DNA from 4 places in the Sporolactobacillus caesalpiniae genome. Region 3 is predicted to be linked to each of the others. Evidence: riboswitches for the same ligand, from Rfam matches in the RefSeq annotation. Region 3 holds a riboswitch; each other region holds the start of a gene.
What was found. A riboswitch is a leader RNA that binds a small molecule or an ion and turns the genes downstream of it on or off. The one in region 3 is predicted to bind S-adenosylmethionine.

Region 1 (2,199 bases), on a different contig from region 3:
TTGCTCCAGCGCTTTTTGCGGAATACGCTCGAGTGCTCGCGCAGACAGCTTGGACGACAGAACGCGCAGCATTGCGCCCGTTCCGCTGACACCGAGCATCGCGCCAAGATAGAGGATCAAGGTTTCACGGCCCTTTTTTGTTGAGAGATCCTGATCGCCCCATAGATTCTCGCGTCCATAAAGATAACCAAGCTCCTGAGCAAGACGCAGCGCAACCGCATAGAACTGCGTCGTATCAGCGGGAATGGTCGCCGCGATGGCAAGGCCTCCGGGAATCCCCGCCGCGAATGACATCGCAGAGCTCTTCCAGGTCGCACTCTGAATCAGTTGTGTCGCTCGCTTCTCAAGTTCCGCCTGTCCGAAATAACGTGCGGGTCCACTATCAATCAGTCGCTCCATATCTTCTTTTGGAAATGCGCGCCTGAAAAAATCCTCACGATTGACTTTCAATCCCGGCATCTTCAAGATCACATCAAGAATAGTATGAGTAAGTTTCGTTGTCTGCATGAATGAGCTCCTTATTAGGTGCGTATTTGCCCTGATTAAATTGTTCTCTCCTAGTAATACTGTTTCCAGTACCGGCTTGTTTCATTTGTCTTAGATTTATCAATTGTAATAAAACGCATAAAAATTATCGGAATAATCATTGACGAAACGATTTTACGATCGTACAATCGTAACAACACTTGAAATAGCGTGGTACTGTTACGATTCATCTGAATGCGGCAAAGGACGTGATGCAGCTTTGACGATCGACCAATTGAATACATTTCTAATGGTTGTCACGTGTCATAGTTTTCATGGCGCGTCCAAAAGACTGTTTCTGTCGCAGCCATCGGTCACCTCGCGAATTCAGGCACTTGAGAAGGAGCTTAATGTAGACCTCTTTATACGGCAAGGGCGCGGCGTTCGCTTGTCCGCACAAGGCGAGAAGCTTGTTCCCATTGCGAAGCGGATGGTGTCAATGTATCATAAAGCACACAATCTTAGCGATATAAACGAAAGCTCACATGATTCAAGCAAAAAAATCCAATGAAATTAATTCCGATAAGAAAAGTATTAATTTAACTGTTGACAAGGAACAGGATTCACGATAAACTAATAGCAATCAAATAATCTTATCTAGAGTGGTGGAGGGATTGGCCCAATGAAACCCGACAACCAACGCAGCAATGCGCACGGTGTTAATTCCAGCAGATTTATTCTGAAAGATAAGAAAAATAATGCGAACGGCGCAGCGGTTATTTTTCTTGATCTTCAAGAGAAATGACCGTTTTTCATTTTGCTTTGATGCAAAGAAGCCGGATCATTCTTATCTAGAGAGGCGGAGGGACCGGCCCTGTGAAGTCTCAGCAACGGGCTTTTATAAAGTACCGTGCTAATTCCGGAATGAAGATAAGAAGGGGTTTTTTATATGACAACACAGACGAATGATTTACAAATTGATGATTATTTAGACTTGTATCTTTATGCGAAACAACTCAACGATCTTGCATGGCAAACTGAAATCAAAAAGCAACTTGCAGAATGCGCTCAACGGTCCCAATTACCAAAAGCAGATGGGGAAACAGAGTTACAGGATCAGTTTCGGGATGTTAATCGCCAAATCCTTCAGTTGTATCGATCCCTGCATACAGGGCAGCAGCTTCTGAACGATGACATTACTGCAGAATTGTTTGCACTGAAGCATCGCCGTGTTGAACTTGGCAAAGAAATTGACCGACTGAGGGTTCAAAATCAAAGAATCTGCAAATAAGCGCGGTTCTTGGTAATCGGCGCGATTCATAGAAGTTTTTTATCAATTGAAGAGTGGTAATGGGCATGAAAGCAAGCTTTTATGCCTTATTTGCTGTTCACTTATCTTTTTGAAACTGCAGATCTGCTTTGATAATCCCTTTTTTCATGGTAAGTTTGAGTTGTGGGAAGAGCTGTTGAAATAGAACCTTTTCCGCAAATAAACTTTTTGGAGGGATTTTACGATGGAAAAGATGGACATGATGAACAAATCAATGATGATGCCAATGAATATGATGATGATGATGGAAATGGACAAGATGATGTGCCAAATGAAATGCATGCAGATGATGATGGAACGAATGTCGGGCATGGACATGATGATGGACGACATGATGATGAGCAAGGATGAAATGATGAGCTGTATGCACAAATGCGACGAAATGATGACCAATATGATGGACA
Region 2 (2,199 bases), on a different contig from region 3:
GACGAATCCATACGGCGAGACCAAGCTGACTATGGAAAAAATGATGAAATGGTGCGATCGCGCATATGGTATGCGTTTTGTCGCACTCCGCTATTTCAACGTTGCCGGTGCTAGCAAATCCGGTGTGATCGGTGAAGATCATCATCCGGAAACACACCTAATTCCAATTGTGCTTCAAGTTGCAGCCGGTGAACGTGATCATATCTCAATTTTCGGTGATGATTACGCCACGAAGGACGGAACCTGCGTGCGCGACTATGTGCATATTGAGGATTTGATTGCTGCGCATCGTCTGGCACTTCGATATCTTTTTGATGGCGGTAAGAGTGACGTTTTCAACCTCGGCTCAAGCGAAGGCTTCTCCGTTAAAGAAATCATTGAGGCCGCGCGCAAAGTGACGGGTAAAGCGATTCCTGCAGAACTTGCTCCGAGACGGGCTGGAGATCCAAGTACCTTGATTGCTTCACCAGAAAAAGCGAAACGTGTGCTCGGATGGAATCCGCAACATACAAATATTCCTGAAATTCTTGCGGACGCTTGGAAATGGCACAGCAGCCATCCGCAAGGCTATGCGACAACCGAACCAATTAACTAACGAGATACGGTCTATGAATATCGGAATTCTCTCAAATGTGATGACAAACTTTTGACACATTAATCGTTTCGATGTACAATCAATTTACTAACCAATTGAATACTTCTTATCCAGAGTGGCGGAGGGACTGGCCCGATGAAACCCGGCAACCAAATGAAAATTTAGGTGCCAATTCCTGCAGAACCCGTTTGGGTCCTGAGAGATAAGAGAAGATACGGACAAATCGAGCTTCTCTCTTATCGGGAGAAGCTCTTTATATTTCTAACTTCTCAGGAGAAGGAAACAGGATGTTTTGAAGAATCTGCGGTTAGAATTCATAGTAGTCCTAGTGACAAACAGGAGGAAAACAGATTGAAAAAGGTTACTGCAATTTTATCAGCATTAGTGGCATTTTCTCTAATTTTTGTGTTAGCTGCTTGCGGCAACGGTTCTTCAAAAGAATTGAGTGAAAAAGAAATTACGGTCGGCGTGACGGGCGGACCTCATCAACAGGTTATGGAGCAAGTGGTGAAGCTGGCTAAAAAAGATGGTTTGACGATTCACTTGAAGGTTTTTAATGACTACAATCAACCCAACATCGCTCTGAATGAAAAAGAATTGGATGCGAACAGCTATCAAACACTTCCATTCCTTAAGAATCAGATTGAAAATAAAGATTACAAAATTACCGACGTATTTAAGACGGTCGCTTTCCCAATGGGGATCTACTCCAAGAGCATTAAGGACATTAAAGATCTGAAGAAGGGCGATAAAATCGCAGTTCCGAATGATCCGGCAAACGAACTTCGCGGTTTGCAATTGTTTGAAAAAGCGGGTGTAATCAAACTGAAAAAAGGTTCTAACGTGACAGCAACGAAACGAGATGTTGTCAGCAACCCGAAGAATCTGAAGATCATTGAAATGGATGCGGCTCAACTTCCGGCTCAGCTTGGCGAAGTTACTGCCTCAGCAATCAACACGAACTTTGCAATGGGTGCCGGACTTACCGTTCTGAACGACTCAATCTACCATGAACCGTTAGTAAACAACCCATATCCAAACTATTTCGTTGTTCGTACCGATAATAAGAACGACAAAGTTGTAAAGCAGCTGAAAAAGTATTACCACTCAAAAGAAGTTAAAGATTTCATTAAGAAGAAATTCGGCGGTTCTGTAGTTCCTGCTTGGTAAGGAGGCAGCTTCTTGATTAAATTGCAGCATGTGTCAAAGACGTTTCGGGTTGGAAAAAACAAGATTGAAGCCTTGAAGGACGTCTCCCTAGAGGTGAATAAAGGTGAAATTTTCGGTGTGATTGGATTCAGCGGCGCCGGAAAAAGCACGCTGATTCGTTGTGTGAACCTGCTTGAACGACCAACCGGCGGGCAGGTGTTTGTCGATGATCAGGATGTTTTGGGACTGAATAAAAAAGGTTTGCGGCAATTAAGACGAAAGATCGGCATGATTTTTCAAGGCTACAATTTGCTTGAAACGGCGAATGTCTATGAAAATGTTGCAACGCCTCTGAGACTGGAAGGCGTACCGAAGGAAGAGATCAAGGCCCGCACTGATAAATATTTGGAAATCGTCGGTCTGTCGGATCGTCGAAGTGCTTTTCCAAGCCAGTT
Region 3 (2,199 bases):
CGCAAGTGCGACAATCGCAAAAGCAATACTTGGCACACCGTTCACATCGAACGCCGTGCCAAATTTTGCATTAATTGCTTTTAGAAACAAAGGGATCCCGTAATACACAAGCATGATTTGAACCAGATCCGGAGTTCCTCGGATAAATGAAATATAGACCTTTGCGAGCGGGCTCAGGATCCTGATGTTCGCATACCTGATAAACGAGACAATAAACGCAATCACAAGTCCAATCACCGCAGACATAAAAGCAATGAACAGTGTCGTAGGCAGTGCCTGCAACACCTCAGGAAACGAGTGAATCATAAATACCGGATCGAAAATTTTTCCCATTAGTTTATCCTATTCCTCTAAACGTAAATTACTGTTTTTCTGCCGCTTCTTTGGTTGTATAGTCTTTGCCAAGGTATTTAATAGATAATTTCTCCAACGTGCCGTCTTTACGCAGAGAAATGAGTGCTTTGTCGATCAATTTTTGGTATTTGCTTCCGCGATCATTTTTCACATAGAGCAAATGAATCGGACTAATTCCCAGTTCAGGAGCTGTTGTCCCGTCGACCTTAATACCAAGTTTCTTTGCCGTCAGTTTGGTCGTGATGATGCTGCTGATGGTCGCATCTACTCGTTTGGAATCAATTTCCTGCAAAGCATTGTTAATATTTCCATCAGTGTATTTTATCTTTATTTTATTGCCATTTTCTTTATTGAACTTTTCCAATGCGGTCGTTGTGTTCGTTCCAACGCCAGCCGCCACTTTTTTGCCAAACAGATCCTTTAGCGATTTAATGTCCGTTCTTCCCGCTTTATAGATGATTTGCGAACTTCCGTATAGATAAGGCTGTTTAGAGAACAAATATTTCGCTTCACGTTCCGGGTTCTTTCCGAGGTCACTGGCAATAATGTCAAATTTTCCCGATTCAAGCGCGACGAAGATACTATCCCAAGCCGTAGGAACATACTTGAATTTGAGCGACGGTACCTTTTTATCAACCGCCCTCATCACAGCAATATCATAGCCATCAGCTTGACCATTCGATTTCACATAGTTATAAGGAGGGTATGCGCCTTCTGTTCCTACATTAACGGTCGTGACCTTCACCGCTTTTTTCTTATCAGACGCTGCGCTATTCCCGCAAGCTGTTACGGTCAGTAAGAGAATAAATACCAGCAAGGATGCAACCAATTTCTTTTTCATTGTTCTTCCCCCAATTTTTGTCTGTTGGTTCATTTAATTATTATTCCTATAAATTTACTTGTATTATGCCATCATGCATGTACAGCTCATGGTGTCCCTTCTCCCTAGTTAAAGTTTGCGGCAGTTCAAAAATAAAAACGATTACTTTTCTTGAGTGCAAGAAAAATAACCGCCGCTGCCGTCCGACTTTATTTTTCTTATCTCTCAGAATCGATCTGCTGGATTTAACACCGTGCATCGTTTCCCATGCTGGTTGTTGGGGTTCATTGGGCCAGTCCCTCCCCCACTCTTGATAAGAATTATTTAATTGGTGTATTGAGTGTACGAAAAATTAAACAGATAGTCAAGACTATTCCATAGTATTTCAATGAGTTTTATTTGTTATGAATAAAAAACGTCACTGATTTGTTGAAAAAAACCATATGTTTCTTTATTCAGAATCAATCTCATCGCCGAAAATGCCCTTCAAATGCTCATCGAAGTGTTCATGAATTTTCTTGAACTTCTCGTCAAATTCCTCTTGCGTGATGATCCCTTTCTCCATCAGCAAATAAAACAACGCCGTATTCCGTTCATAATTCAGCACTGCCTCTGATCCGAGTTCGGTGATCAGTTCATCATTGGTCATGTAAAAGCATCTCCCTGTGATCTAATGTCCGGAGCAGGATTGCCCTACTTGTACTATGAACGAAATTGTTCGCCGGCATACATATCCTCTCGGAAGTCCATGTTCCGTAATGATTCACTACGGTTTCATCTCATCCACATTCTTCACGCTGAACAAACCGATAAAGCATGTAACCCAAAACAGCACCGGTTGTATTGAGAATCACATCGTCAATATCAGTCATACGGTTGGGCAGAAAAAGTTGAATCCATTCAATGGTCGCGGAAAAAAGTGCACCCATAAAGATCGCATGAGGCCATCTGAACTGTGGATACTTCATGGTCAGAAAAAAACCAAAGGGAAGAAACAACAAGATATTTCCCAGATCATCAATGAT
Region 4 (2,199 bases), on a different contig from region 3:
TTACATGCACTTTGGTTCCTTTTTTCCGTGGACGTCCCCGTCCGCCCGTTTGAACGGGGTGTTCATAAGCCACGCAGGAGGTTTTTGCTTTCGTCACCAGATCCAGTTGCGTGCTTCCTTCCTGATTCCGTTGATTCAACCGACGAAGTGCAGGTACAGACAAGAAATAACGGTCAAGTAGAAACAACGCACGTCCCAGCACCCGAGCGGCTGAAAATCCTTGATCAATCATTTGCACCACGTGGGAGTCTTGATTTTCATCGCACGTTTCCCATTGACGAATCGTCTGGACACCATCATGAAGGCGAAGAAAAAGAGGTAGGCAGAACAACTTTCCAGCGTTTCCGATCAGGATGCCCACAGAACCCCAGAGATGTCCAAAGATGAAGGCGGACTTGGATACATCCTCGGACTCTTGAAACAATTTCTTCACAGCGGGCATGTAGCGGGCTTCTTTCGCCTGTTTGACGCCATCGCCAACGAGAACCACGGCGCCCGCTTCATGCTTGAGCGGCGCAAACTTGAGCACCACGCGCAGCCACTGTTGCCGTAGTTCGCTCAAAGACCATGCGGAAGAACGAAAGAAATGAATCATGGACTCATAACCCTTCGGGTTTAGGGACAAGTCACGAATCACCGAAGTGATTCCGAGACAGTCAGAACGTATCATCAAACCGATAATGATCACAACAAACCATTGAAACGTAGCGAATCTATGGAAACAAGAACGGAAGAACAGAAGTACAGAATCAATAAATTTTAACATGGCACTAGTCAATCGCGAAGGAACACGATAGAATAAGAACTACGATAACCCTTGGCGATTTTATCCTCTCTTTTGTCGTAGAAATAGAGGATACCATAAAATCCCATTTAAGGGTTATCCTTTTGTTTATTCACACAGAACTTTTCACTCTCCAGTTAATAAATACTTGAAAAAAATATCGTTTTGTCGTAAACTACAAATCAATCAAATAATTAACTACAATTCTTATCTAGAGAAGTCGAGGGACTGGCCCGATGACGCTTCAGCAACCGTCGTTTCACGACAAGGTGCTAATCCCAGCTGACACAATCATGTGCGGAGGGATAAGAAGAGACTCGAACATGCAGCCTTCTTCTTCCTGAAGAGGGCTTTTTTCATTAAAACGGATTGAGTCACGCACAAATCTGCCGCGGCCATCTAAAATCTAGTGAGCAGATCCATGACGGCAAAAGCCGGCGGTTGCACGAGAAGAAATAGAGTTGAGGAGGAAACAGAAATGACAGTAACCCTAGTAAAAAAAGCGCCATTCAGATCTGATCAAGTAGGAAGTCTCTTACGCCCGGCTGAATTGAAAAGAGCTCGTGAACAGTTTGACGCCGGTGAGATCGACAAAGCAGCTCTGAATCAAGTTGAAGACGAAGAGATAAAGAAAATTGTTGAGAAGCAAATCAAGTCGGGATTAAAGGCTGTGACTGACGGAGAATTTCGTCGAAGCTGGTGGCATTTGGACTTTCTTGCCGAACTAAACGGTGTTGAATCTTATTCACAAAATGAAAGTTACAAATTTAAAGGTGCAAAGACCCGTGATACGAATGTACGATTCATTGACAAGGTATCTTATAATCCTGATCATTCATTTTTCGATGCTTTTAAATTCATGCAGAGCATCGTTCCGGAAGGCATTCTTGTAAAACAGACAATCCCTAGCCCTACCCTTTATTTCCGTGATCATCGCAGCGATCAAGCGGTTAACTTTTATCCGACTCGTGAAGACTTCTTGGATGATTTGGCAGCTGCGTATCACAAAACCATCCGGCATTTCTATGATCTAGGCTGTCGCTACCTTCAACTCGACGACACGACCTGGGCGTTCCTGATCAACCAGATTATTTTCACTAAATCGGTAGAAGAAAAGGAACGCTATGAGCAACTCGCAAAGGACAGCGTGACGGTCATTAACCAAGCATTAAACGGTCTCCCTGAAGATTTGACGATAACGACACATATTTGCCGTGGGAATTTCCAATCCACGTTCCTATTTTCCGGCGGTTACGGACCGGTAGCAAAATACCTTGCCCAGCTTAATCTCGATGGCTATTTTCTGGAATATGACAATGAACGATCCGGCGATTTTGCTCCGCTCGGTGAAATTTTCACAGAGGGCTCAGACAAAAAAGTTGTCTTAGGACTTGTGACGTCTAAATTTCCAGAAC

Region 1: it holds a riboswitch for S-adenosylmethionine, as region 3 does, so the genes downstream of both, ABWW58_RS16280 (hypothetical protein) here and ABWW58_RS15180 (transporter substrate-binding domain-containing protein) in region 3, are expected to answer to the same signal.
Region 2: it holds a riboswitch for S-adenosylmethionine, as region 3 does, so the genes downstream of both, ABWW58_RS07895 (MetQ/NlpA family ABC transporter substrate-binding protein) here and ABWW58_RS15180 (transporter substrate-binding domain-containing protein) in region 3, are expected to answer to the same signal.
Region 4: it holds a riboswitch for S-adenosylmethionine, as region 3 does, so the genes downstream of both, ABWW58_RS05770 (vitamin B12 independent methionine synthase) here and ABWW58_RS15180 (transporter substrate-binding domain-containing protein) in region 3, are expected to answer to the same signal.

What each region holds. Positions count from the first base shown of each region.
Region 1 is NZ_JBEVCB010000008.1:133,244-135,442, forward strand. Features, by position in the region: gene ABWW58_RS16270 (hypothetical protein) at 1-507, opposite strand, end outside; gene ABWW58_RS16275 (LysR family transcriptional regulator) at 647-1,036, shown strand; SAM riboswitch class I at 1,116-1,218, shown strand; SAM riboswitch class I at 1,310-1,402, shown strand; gene ABWW58_RS16280 (hypothetical protein) at 1,415-1,756, shown strand; gene ABWW58_RS16285 (hypothetical protein) at 1,980-2,199, shown strand, end outside.
Region 2 is NZ_JBEVCB010000003.1:400,625-402,823, forward strand. Features, by position in the region: gene galE (UDP-glucose 4-epimerase GalE) at 1-595, shown strand, start outside; SAM riboswitch class I at 699-804, shown strand; gene ABWW58_RS07895 (MetQ/NlpA family ABC transporter substrate-binding protein) at 947-1,765, shown strand; gene ABWW58_RS07900 (methionine ABC transporter ATP-binding protein) at 1,778-2,199, shown strand, end outside.
Region 3 is NZ_JBEVCB010000007.1:202,326-204,524, forward strand. Features, by position in the region: gene ABWW58_RS15175 (amino acid ABC transporter permease) at 1-333, opposite strand, end outside; gene ABWW58_RS15180 (transporter substrate-binding domain-containing protein) at 362-1,195, opposite strand; SAM riboswitch class I at 1,390-1,494, opposite strand; gene ABWW58_RS15185 (hypothetical protein) at 1,626-1,823, opposite strand; gene ABWW58_RS15190 (VanZ family protein) at 1,954-2,199, opposite strand, start outside.
Region 4 is NZ_JBEVCB010000002.1:494,464-496,662, forward strand. Features, by position in the region: gene ABWW58_RS05765 (transposase) at 1-766, opposite strand, end outside; SAM riboswitch class I at 989-1,096, shown strand; gene ABWW58_RS05770 (vitamin B12 independent methionine synthase) at 1,263-2,199, shown strand, end outside.